Regions from separate parts of the Fundidesulfovibrio magnetotacticus genome, predicted to be linked through region 2. Evidence: predicted binding sites of a transcription regulator. Region 2 holds the regulator's gene; each other region holds the start of a gene.
The links. The regulator sigma-54, encoded in region 2, starts transcription at its own class of promoters, with help from an activator protein. The targets are predictions, from matches to a motif close to CTGGCACGGNNNNTGCTT.

Region 1 (3,582 bases), on a different contig from region 2:
ATGGCGTTACCTCACAAGCAGTTCCATGACCTGCTCGGGAGTGAGGTTGTTCTCGATGGCCAGTTCGCGGAAGGTCATGTCCGAGAAGGCCACGATGCCTTTGGCCTTGAGGCGCGCCAGGGCCTGGGCGGTGTCCAGGGAGTGGTCGCGGCAGAAGGCGGCCAGGGTCATGCGTTCCAGGCCCTCGGGGACGGGTACGGCTGCCGGGGCCTGCTGGGCGGGCGGCTGCGGCGCCACGAGGGGCGGCGCAGGCATGGGCGGCTGCATCCCGTGCGGGACTTCGGGTGCCGGAGCCGGAGCCGGGGCCGGAGCGGGCGCGGGCGCGGGCTGCGCCGCGGGCGCGGGAGGCGGAGCCTGGACGGCCTGGGGCGTCTGGACGGCCTGGGGCGTGCCGCGCAGGGCGTCGTAGACCTCCACGGGCAACATGAGGTTGGACTGGGCGATCTGCCGCAGGGTCATGTCGCCGGAGGCCTTGATGCCCGCCTTGGCCAGGGTTTCCACGGCGCGCGGGAGGTTCATGCCGTACTGCTCGCACACGTCGGCCAGCTTGAGGCGGCCCAGGCCCGGCGGCGGGTCTGCGGGCAGGGCCGGGGGCGGCGGGGCCTGGGGCCTGGGGGCCTCGGCCTGCGCGGCGGGCGCGGGGAGCCTGGCCTCGCGGCCGCCGCGCAGAGTCTCGTAGACGGCGGCGGGCACGAGCCCGTTCTGGCGTGCGATTTCGGCCAGGGTGGCGTCGGGGGAGCTCAGGCGCACGTTGTGCACGGCGAGGTTGGTGAGGGCCTTGCCGGGGTCGAGGCTCAGTCGCTTGGCCAGTTCCGTGGGGGCCATGTCGGCCGCTCCGGCCAGGGGGGGCTCCCCGAAGCTTTTGGCGTGCCACTTCTTGAGCGACCCCGAGAGCGCGCTCAGGGTGCCGCCCGGCGGCAGAAGCAGGGCCGAGGCGGCGGCGAAGGCCACGAAAACGATGCAGGCCACGGCCAGGGAGGGGCCGAAGTCGCCCTCGCCCTGGGCAGGGGCCATCACGCGGCGACCGCAGGGGATGAGCGAGGCCAGCCAAGCCAGGGCCAGCAGAACGCCCAGGCCCATGTGCAGGGCCTGCCACCTGGGATGGGACAGACCAAGAAAGGTCCAGCCGGACCACTGGGCCACTTCCGCGGAGGGTCCCGCGAAGAGGGCCAGGGCGGAGGCGATCACGCCTGCCATGGCGAAGGAACTGAGAAGCCAGAGAAGACGTCGGATCATGAGCGGGCTCCCGGGGTTGAAACGCTCCGGCCGCAGGAGGCCGGGCCTTTGGGCGGTTTATACCTCGGGGGCGTGCATGGCAATCGCCGGGCCAGGGATGAGGGGGAACCCCGCCGATGGGGGGCGGGGTTCCCGAGGTGAGGGGGGTGAGGTGGACAGGAACTATTGCGCGGGCGCTTGCGGGGTCTGCTGGCCGGGGGTCTGGCAGCAGGGGGGCAGCTGGTCGGCCTGGGGCTGTGCCGCCTGGGGGCCGCCGCAGCCGGGGCCGTAGCCCATGCCCATGCCCCTTCCGTAACCGCCGCCGGGACCGCCGCAGCCCTGGCCGTAGCCGCCGCCGGGCCCGCCCGCCAGGGGCATGTTCACGCCGGTCTCCTTGAGGATGCGCTGCTGCAGGGCAACGCGCTCCTGGTAGACCATGGAGGAAAGGGTGCCGATCTCCTTGGCCAGGGCGTCGATCTTTGCCGAATCCGGCTTGGGCTGCACGAGCAGGGCGTTCATTTCGGCCTGCTTGGCCCACTTGCGGCTCTCCAGATCGTAGAGCTTTTGGCGGCCTTCGGCGTAGAGCTTGGCCACCTGCTCCTGCTTTTCCTGGGGCAGGTTGGAAAGCCAGGCGTGGAACCCGCCGCCGGGACGGGCGACGGCCAGGGACCCGAAAGCCACCACAGCCGCCAGGGCCAGGATCGACAAGGCAAGACGCGATTTCATGGTGTTCTCCTTGGATTCGTCCATCACGCCGCGCCAGGGCGCGGCGTGCTGTGGCGGACCGGGTCTCGTCGGCCGCCGAACCCATTTAGCAGCAAGCGTGCCACAAAATTACATCAATATTTACTGCAACCTACGACTTTTGAAAGGACCGATCAAACGCAATGTGCAACTCTTTGCACATCGATTTGCACAACAGCGCATCGGGTCGCCATTGACAGCGCCCTACGTTTGGCCCAAGAAAAGCCGCCAAACGTCAACTCCCGGACCCAGCATGAAATCCGCCCTCATCATCGGCATCACCGGCCAGGACGGGGCCTACCTCTCCAGGCTTCTGTGCGACAAAGGCTATCGCGTGGCCGGCACCTCGCGTGACGCCCAGATGGCCAACCGCTCGGGCCTGGCCGCCCTGGGCGTGGCGGACCGGGTGACCATCCACTCGGCCTCGGTCACCGATTTCCGGGGGCTCTGGCAGGCAGTGGAGCGCTGCGAGCCCGACGAGATCTACAACCTCGCGGGGCAAAGCTCGGTGGGCCTTTCCTTCGAGCAGCCCCTGGAGACCTTCGAGTCCGTGGCCGCCGCCACCCTGAACATCCTGGAACTCCTGCGCCTGCTGGGCAAACCCGTGCGCCTCTACAACGCCTGCTCCACCGAGGTGTTCGGCAACGCCCCCGGCCCCGCCGACGAGGAGAGCCCCTTCCGACCCCGCAGCCCCTACGCCGTGGCCAAGGCCGCCGCCCACTGGGCCGTGGCCAACTACCGCGAAGCCTACGGGCTCTACGCCTGCTCCGGCATCCTCTCCAACCACGAGTCGCCCCTGCGTCCGCAACGCTTCGTCACGCGCAAGATCGTGGCCGCCGCCTGCCGCATCGCCGGCGGGTCCGGCGAGCGCCTGAGCCTGGGCAACACCGACGTGGTGCGCGACTGGGGCTGGGCAGGCGAATATGTGGACGCCATGTGGCGCATGCTCCAGCAGGACGAACCCGGCGACTACGTGATCGCCACCGGCCGGAGCTTCTCCCTCCAGGATTTCATCGTCCGGGTCTTCGCCGAGCTCGGCCTCGACCACGCCGACCACGTGGACCGCAATCCGGGCCTCCTGCGCCCCTCCGACATCCTCGTGAGCCGCGCCAATCCAGCGAAATCCCAGGAGAAGCTGGGCTGGCGCGCCACCATGGCCATGCCCGAAGTGGCTGCCGCCATGGTGCGCGCCGAACAAAAGACTTCCCATCAGGAGACCATAGCATGAGCCACAAGAAAGCCCTCATCACGGGCATCACCGGCCAGGACGGGGCCTATCTGGCCGAACTGCTGCTCGGCAAGGGATACGAGGTCCACGGACTCAAGCGCCGTTCCTCGCTCTTCAACACCGACCGCATCGACCACCTCTACCAGGACCCCCACGTCGACGGCCGCAAGTTCATCCTGCACTACGGCGACCTCACCGATTCCACCAACCTCATCCGCGTGATCCAGCAGATCCAGCCGGACGAAATCTACAACCTCGCCGCCCAGTCCCACGTGGCCGTCTCCTTCGAGACGCCCGAATACACCGCCAACTGCGACGCCCTGGGCACCCTGCGCATCCTCGAAGCCGTGCGCATCCTGGGCCTCGGGCAGAAAACGCGCATCTACCAGGCCTCC
Region 2 (3,582 bases):
GCATCTGCCTGGGCATGCAGCTGGCCTGCATCGAGTTCGCCCGCAACGTCCTGGGGCTCACCGAGGCCAACTCCGAGGAATTCAACCGCCTGAGCCCCGATCCCGTGATCTACCTCATGCGCGAATGGTACGACTTCCGCACCAAGAAGATCGAAAAGCGCGACATGGACTCCGAAATGGGCGGCACCATGCGCCTGGGCGCCTACCCCTGCGTGGTTCAGCCCGACACCAAGGCCATGGAGGCCTACGGCAAGGCCCAGATCGACGAGCGCCACCGCCACCGCTACGAGTTCAACAAGGCCTACCACGCCCGCATGGCCGAGAAGGGCATGGTCTTCTCCGGGCTCTCTCCCGACGAATCCCTCGTGGAAATCGTGGAGCTGCCCGGGCACCCCTGGTTCCTGGGCTGCCAGTTCCACCCGGAATTCAAGTCCAGCCCCATGAAGCCCCACCCGCTCTTCCGGGAATTCATCCGGGCCGCCAAGACCCAGCGGGAATCGTAATAAAACCTGCGCCCCGTCGGCCTTCTCCGGCCGACGGGGCCTTCCTCTCCCCCCTCATGCGACCCTTCAAACGCCCCGCGCGCCCCGGCCTCAGCCGCCGCGCCCTGGCCCTGGCCCGCGACGTGCGCCTGCTCGTGCTCGACGTGGACGGCGTGCTCACCGACAACCGCCTCTGGCTGGACGAGCAAGGGCAGTCCCTCAAGTGCTTCTCCATCCCCGACGGCATGGGCCTGAAGCTCCTGGAGCGCGCGGGCATCGAAGTGGCCGCCCTGAGCGGGCTGCCCAACCATCAGGCCGAGGAGCGGCTCCGGCAGCTTGGCGTCACGGCCTTCCACGGCGGCCACCTGCGCAAGCTCCCCGTCCTGGAACGCATCCTCTCCGAGCGCGGCCTCGACTTCCCGCACCTGGCCTACATGGGCGACGACTGGCTCGACGCCGCGCCCATGCGACGGGCCGGGCTGCCCATGGCCCCCGCCGACGCCCAGCCCGAAATCCTGCGCCTGGCCGCCTGGGTCTCCCGCCTGCCCGGAGGGCACGGCGCGGTGCGCGACGCCGTGCGCCTGCTGCTCACCGCCCAGGGAAAACGCGAAGCCCTCTGGCGCGACATCGCCCTGTAGCCGATACGTCGGGCGAAATGCGGCGATGGCCGCCTGTCCGGCCGCGCAGAACCCGGTGAAACCCGCGAAGCCACCCGGGAGTGCGGAGGGCGAAGCCCTTTGCGCGCCGGAAGGTTCTCCCCGGACTGCCCGTTCGTCCGCCCCCGCCGTCCTTGGCGCTTCACGGAAAAAGCCGTCAAGTCTTGCTTCCGGTTCGGTTTTGGTGCATAACCACCGGGCTAGGCGGGCGTCCGGCATTCTTCTTGCTAGCCGCCCGGTCCAATCCACAAGGAGACGACAGCACGATGGCACTTGAGCTCAGGCAGCAACTCAAGCTTTCGCAGCAGCTGGTGATGACGCCCCAGTTGCAGCAGGCCATCAAGCTGTTGCAGCTTTCCCGTCTGGAGCTGGTGGAGACGGTGCAGCAGGAGCTCATGGAGAACCCGCTGCTCGAAGAGACCCAGTTCGACGACGAGCGGCCCGAGCCCACCATCGCCGAGGACTCCCACGCCCCCGACCCCACCCAGGAGGAGGGGGCCATGCAGCGCGAGCTGATGAAGACGGCCGAGTGGGACGACTACCTGGGCGATTTCGCTTCCACCTCGCGCCAGGCCACGGTGCGCGAGCACGAGACGCCCGAGGAGGGCATGTCCTTCGAGGCCAGGCTCACGGCCAAGCCCTCGCTGGAAGGCCACCTGGCGTGGCAGATCAGCCTTTCTCCCCTGGACGCGCGGCAGCAGGCCATCGCGGACGAGATCGTGGGCAACCTCGACTCCGGGGGCTATCTGCGCTCCAGCGCGGAGGAACTCGCCCAGGTGCTTGCGGTCACTCCCGAAGAGGTGGAGGTTGTCATCCAGGTGCTGCAGCGGCTCGATCCCGTGGGCGTGGCCGCGCGTTCGCCCCAGGAGTGCCTGCTGGTGCAGCTGGAGGTGTACGGCTACACGGACCCGGTGCTCCTGGAGATCGTGCGCGACCACCTGGAAGACCTGGAGAAGAAGCGCTACAAGCCCCTGGCGAAAAAGTTCCGCTTGAGCATGGAGGAGGTCAAGGAGTATCTGGAGATCATCCAGACGCTCGACCCCATGCCCGGCTCGCATTTCAGCTCGCCGGACCCGGTGTACGTGAGCCCGGACGCGTTCGTGTACAAATACGGAGACGACTTCGTGATCGTGCTCAACGAGGACGGCCTGCCCAAGCTCCAGCTTTCCCCCTACTACATGGAGGACATGGGCCGTTCCAGCGCCAACAAGGAAAAGGAATATCTCCAGGACAAGATGCGCAGCGCCCAGTGGCTGATGAAGAGCCTCTATCAGCGCCAGCGCACGTTGTTCAAGGTGCTCGAATCCATAGTGAAATTTCAGCGCGAGTTTTTCGAGGACGGCGTGACGCGGCTTCGCCCCCTGATCCTGAAGGACGTGGCCGACGACATCGGCATGCACGAATCCACCGTGAGCCGCATCACCACGAGCAAGTACGTGGCCACCCCGCACGGCATCTACGAGCTCAAGTTCTTCTTCAACTCGGCGCTGGAACTCGACGACGGCTCCTCGGTGGGTTCGGAGTCGGTCAAGGCCGTGATCAAACAGCTCATCTCGGCCGAGGACCCCAAAAAGCCCACCAGCGACGAACAGATCGCGGAGATTCTCAAGCAGCGCCTGCAGGTGAACATCGCGCGGCGCACTGTGGCCAAGTACCGCATGGCCATGGGCATCGAGTCCTCCTCGAAGCGCAAGGACGTTTTGTAGTCAAATCCGCCGCCACGCGGCGTCACCCCCGGAGGTCATCATGAATATCGCTTTCAATTTCAAGAACTTCGAGCCGTCTCCCGGCCTGCAGGAATATGCTGCCAAGCGTTTCGACAAGCTCTCCAAGTACATGAGCAATTCCGACAACGCCGAAGTGGTGGTCACTCTTTCCGTTGAAAAGACCCGCCAGATCGCCGACGTGGTCATCGACGCCGACGCCATGCACATCTCGGCCCACGAGCGCTCCGACGACATGTACTCCACCATCGACATGATCACGGACAAGCTCGACGCCCAGCTGCGCAAGCTGCGCGAGAAGATGAAGGACCGCCGCAAGGCCACCCAGGGCGACGTGACCATGGGCGTGGTGAGCTTCACCACCGAGGGCAAGGTCCACGCCATCGAGGAATCCGACAAGTACAGCCCCAAGCCCATGAGCGTTGAAGAGGCCGCCGAGCAGCTCGACGCCATGCACTACGAATTCCTGGTGTTCCTCGACGCCGAAACCGAGCGCGTCAACGTGCTCTACAAGCGTAAGAACGGCGACTACGGCCTGATCGATCCTGGGGTTTCCCTCTGATGCGCCTGGGGGAATACCTGCGCAAGGACTTCGTCCTGGAGGACCTGGCGGCCGGGGGCAAGCCCGACGTTCTCGCGGAGCTGGTGGCCCCCGTGGCCGCCGCCTTCCCGGACGTGGACCCGGCAAAGGCGCTGCGCGTGCTCATGGACCGGGAGAAT
Region 3 (3,582 bases), on a different contig from region 2:
AGGCGGAAACGGTCGGCCACGCGCCCGGCGAGGATCAGGCTCAGAGGCTCGCCGTCGTCCCCCGCGCCCGAGGGGGCGGGGGGGCGGCAGGCGTTGAGCGCGCCCAGGCAGAGCCCCTCGGCCCGGAAGCGGATGGATGCGCGGGTCTGGTAGGAGCTGCCCGTGAGGGCCACGCGGACCGGGCCGTGGTCCGGCAGGGTCTTGGCCAGGTAGAGGAAGAATTCCTCGACGGCCAGCTGGAAGCGCATCTGCTCGCGGGGGGCCATCGCGCGCGACCGGGCCAGGGCCTCGGCGGCGGTGGTCAGGACGCGGGCGTAGCCAGGGTCCGGGGGGATTTCCAGAGAGAGCGTGGTGTCCATTGCAGCCGCCGTGTTCGTGGTCGCGGGCGGCCCGGGCTCCAGGCCCGCGAAAAACCGTCGCGCCGCAAGCATAACCCGAACCCGGCGGCAAGGCAAACCGGCAGCGGACAGGGGACCTTGCGTCCGCCGACGCCTCGGTCTTCCGTGACCGGCCGACGGCTTGCGTCACGCCCCCTTAGGCCGTGGACTCCTCAACGCGATTCAGCGGGCGGTTGCTCTGGTCGAGGAACCATTGCATGTAGGCGTGGACCGACCGTCGGCCGGACTCCTGCAGACTCGCGATGGACTCCTGCGGCAGGTTGAAATCCGTTGCGCGCACACCGTCCGCTTCGATGAAGACGGTTCGCTGCCAGTCGGAGAGGTTGAGGAAATTCCCGGAACTGGAGTCGGTCATCAGTCCGATCATGGCTTTGATGTAGGCAGGGAAGGATTCGATGCCGCGCCGGAAGCCCGAATCATCGGGCGCGACGCCGGCGTCTCGCGTCCGGGTCTCCACCATGAGCCCAAGGGTTTCCTTGTTATAGAACCGGCTGGCGTTTCTGGAGGAGGGGTGGTCGACCAGGGCGAAGAGCCTCGCGTCGTCCTCCTGCGAGAGCCACCGCGCCTCGTCGTAGAAATTCAGCGGGTAGTTCCAAGTGAGGCCGCCGTCCACGTAGGGGCCCTCGCCGTCGAGCCGGGCGACGCTGAACAGGAAAGGGATGCTCATGGAGGCCTGGAGCGCCTTCCAGATGGGCAGTTCCGGCGTTGTCGAGGCGCTGAAGATGTGCGCGCATTGGAGTGTCACGTTGGTCGCGATGACGGCCAGATGCTTGCAGGCAGCGCCGCTGCGGCCCGCAAGTCCCTCAAGCTGTCCGAAGGTGATTCCGGGATCGCCCGAAAGGCTCTCCATGTGCCGCTTGAGCCAAAGGCTGAGGCGCTTGCCCTGGAACCAGCCGTAATCGGTGAGCAGGTGGGGCAGGGGCTGGCCAGGCCAGAACGTCTTGTCCAGAAGTCCGCGAAGGAAGCCGCTGTCCAGCAGCCGCCCGAGTTGTTCGGCCCGGCCGCCCAGGGCTATGTGCGCGGCCACGAGCGCCCCCGAGGACGTGCCGCAAACCCTGCGGATGTCCGGGATGACCCCGTACTGCTCAAGGGCCTCCAACGCTCCGATGTACGCGACACCCTTCACCCCGCCGCCTTTGAAGACAAGATTTCGGAATTGGGTCACGCCGTATCCTCCGGGCTTGGGTGGCTTGTGTTCGGGTTTGATCCTCCGTGCCGGGCCAGGCTGACCAAGCAAATTGCACTCCATGATCCGTGTCCTCTCGCACGGGCCTGGCAGGCCGTCGTGGCACGATTCATGCTTTAGGACCTTTGAAAGGAGATCACCATGAAGCCGTTCACACTGATCTTGGCGTTGTCAGTCTTCTTCAGCGGGTCCGCCCTGGCGGCTCCTGAGTATACCCAGGACACAAACCTGAACTGGGACGGATACAACTCCTCGACCTATGTCACGACATACGGGACCAAATACGGGGCCATCCCCGGGGATGTCATAGGCATTCCGGACATCAAACAGATTGGATTCACTTTCAACGGAACGCACCTAACCGCTGTCTCCGTCGACTTCTTCCTTCCGACGCAGCAGTCGCGCAGTTCGTGGAACTCCGACAAGTTGAAGCCCGGAGACATCTTCATCAACATCGACAACGACACGGACTGGGACTACATCATCCACAACCCCGATTCGCTCGTTCGCCCGGGCGGAACGGCGACAGCGTCGTCGGCTCAGCAAAAGGCGGCCATGGACGCGGTGAAGAACGATGTGGTCGACTCGCAGTGGACGGTGTACAAAGCCGACGGTGCGGGGCTGGAGTATGGCAACACGGCGACGTGGGCCGCCAACTACAACATGTCCACGGTCTACGAATACAACCTCGGCGGCTGGGACTGGCGCAAGAACCACCCCGTGCAGGCCAAAGATCCCGGCGACCCCACCGGCATCACCGCGACGGTCACCTGGCCCACCAGCGTGGCTGTGAATACGACCAGCACCGACTTCTGGGCCACCTGGACCCTTTCCGGCGGCGGCATCGAGCTGCAAGGTCATCATTCCATGACTGTAGGCTTCGCGGTGAGCTGCGCCAACGACGTCTTCTACGAGCGGGCGCCCATTCCCAACCCGGAACCCGCCTCCATGCTCCTTATGGGCGCCGGCGCGCTGGGAATCTCCTTCCTGCGCAGGCGGGCCCGCAGTAAGGAAGAAGTGTAAGGGATCGTTTCAATTCATGTCGGGTATCCTTACAGGCCCGGCGGTGTTCGGCCGCCGGGCTTTGTCGTTTCTGGCCCCGATCCGAATGATTCCTGCGGCCCCGATCGCCCCCCCCCACTAGACGAACCGCTTGAAGCGTTGTTACAGGATGATGTACCTGCTCAAACACGTACAAGCAGACAAGCAATGCTCCAAGAATGGTACTGGGCCCTTTCGGCCTCCGTGCTCGACCAAGCGAAACCCCTGGGGTACGCGCGGGATGCCGCCCGTTACCGGGGAATCTGGACGCGCAACGCCGAGGCCTGGCGGGGTCATCTCGAAGCCTGCCGCGCTTTTATCCTTCGGTCCGCCCGATCGGCCGCCGGGCATGGCGTCGCCGTGGTGGCGGGGTCGGGGTGGTGTCTCGATGTTCCGCTGGAAGAGCTTTCCCGCTTGTTCGTCAACGTCGTGCTCGTCGATGTCGCCCATCCTCTGGAGGTCCGGCGCAGGGCCGCGCGGCTTGGCAACGTGCGCCTTCTCCATGCGGACCTTACCGGCTCGCTTTCCGCAGTGCTGGAGTCCCTGAAATCCGGGGTGCGACTCCCGAACCGATTCGTCCCCGTCGACCCGCTTCCCGGGGTGAGCCCGGACATCACGATTTCCGCCAATGCTCTTGCACGGCTTCCCCTGCTGCCCATGGAGCGCCTTTGGACCGCCGGCCGCCATTCGGAAGGGGAGTTGGAAGCTTTCGCGCGCAATGCCATGCAGGCCCACCTCGACTGGCTTGAAAGCCGTCCGGGGGTTCGCTGTCTGCTCACGGAGCTTGCGTGGCTCGGGGTTGCCGACAACGAGACCATGATGTCGGATCCTCTGCACGGCGTGGCTTCCCCCGCGCCCCAGGAGCGCTGGGAATGGAGCTATGCTCCCAGGCCCGAAGCCCACCCCCTCCGGGACGTTGTCCACGTGATCGGGGCGACGGTTTTCTAATTCCCGGCG

Region 1: a site for sigma-54 is predicted at 2,028-2,045, ahead of NNJEOMEG_RS17405 (periplasmic heavy metal sensor). Genes of this name have one in related genera too.
Region 3: a site for sigma-54 is predicted at 1,684-1,701, ahead of NNJEOMEG_RS08780 (PEP-CTERM sorting domain-containing protein). Genes of this name have one in related genera too.

What each region holds. Positions count from the first base shown of each region.
Region 1 is NZ_BLTE01000019.1:32,272-35,853, forward strand. Features, by position in the region: gene NNJEOMEG_RS17395 (two-component system sensor histidine kinase NtrB) at 1-2, opposite strand, end outside; gene NNJEOMEG_RS17400 (hypothetical protein) at 7-1,236, opposite strand; gene NNJEOMEG_RS17405 (periplasmic heavy metal sensor) at 1,399-1,941, opposite strand; gene NNJEOMEG_RS17410 (GDP-mannose 4,6-dehydratase) at 2,213-3,187, shown strand; gene gmd (GDP-mannose 4,6-dehydratase) at 3,184-3,582, shown strand, end outside.
Region 2 is NZ_BLTE01000014.1:119,738-123,319, forward strand. Features, by position in the region: gene pyrG (CTP synthase) at 1-503, shown strand, start outside; gene NNJEOMEG_RS15015 (KdsC family phosphatase) at 560-1,120, shown strand; gene rpoN (RNA polymerase factor sigma-54) at 1,405-2,844, shown strand; gene hpf (ribosome hibernation-promoting factor, HPF/YfiA family) at 2,885-3,424, shown strand; gene NNJEOMEG_RS15030 (PTS sugar transporter subunit IIA) at 3,424-3,582, shown strand, end outside.
Region 3 is NZ_BLTE01000007.1:48,492-52,073, reverse strand. Features, by position in the region: gene NNJEOMEG_RS08790 (hypothetical protein) at 1-359, opposite strand, end outside; gene NNJEOMEG_RS08785 (patatin-like phospholipase family protein) at 535-1,563, opposite strand; gene NNJEOMEG_RS08780 (PEP-CTERM sorting domain-containing protein) at 1,726-2,607, shown strand; gene NNJEOMEG_RS08775 (hypothetical protein) at 2,794-3,573, shown strand.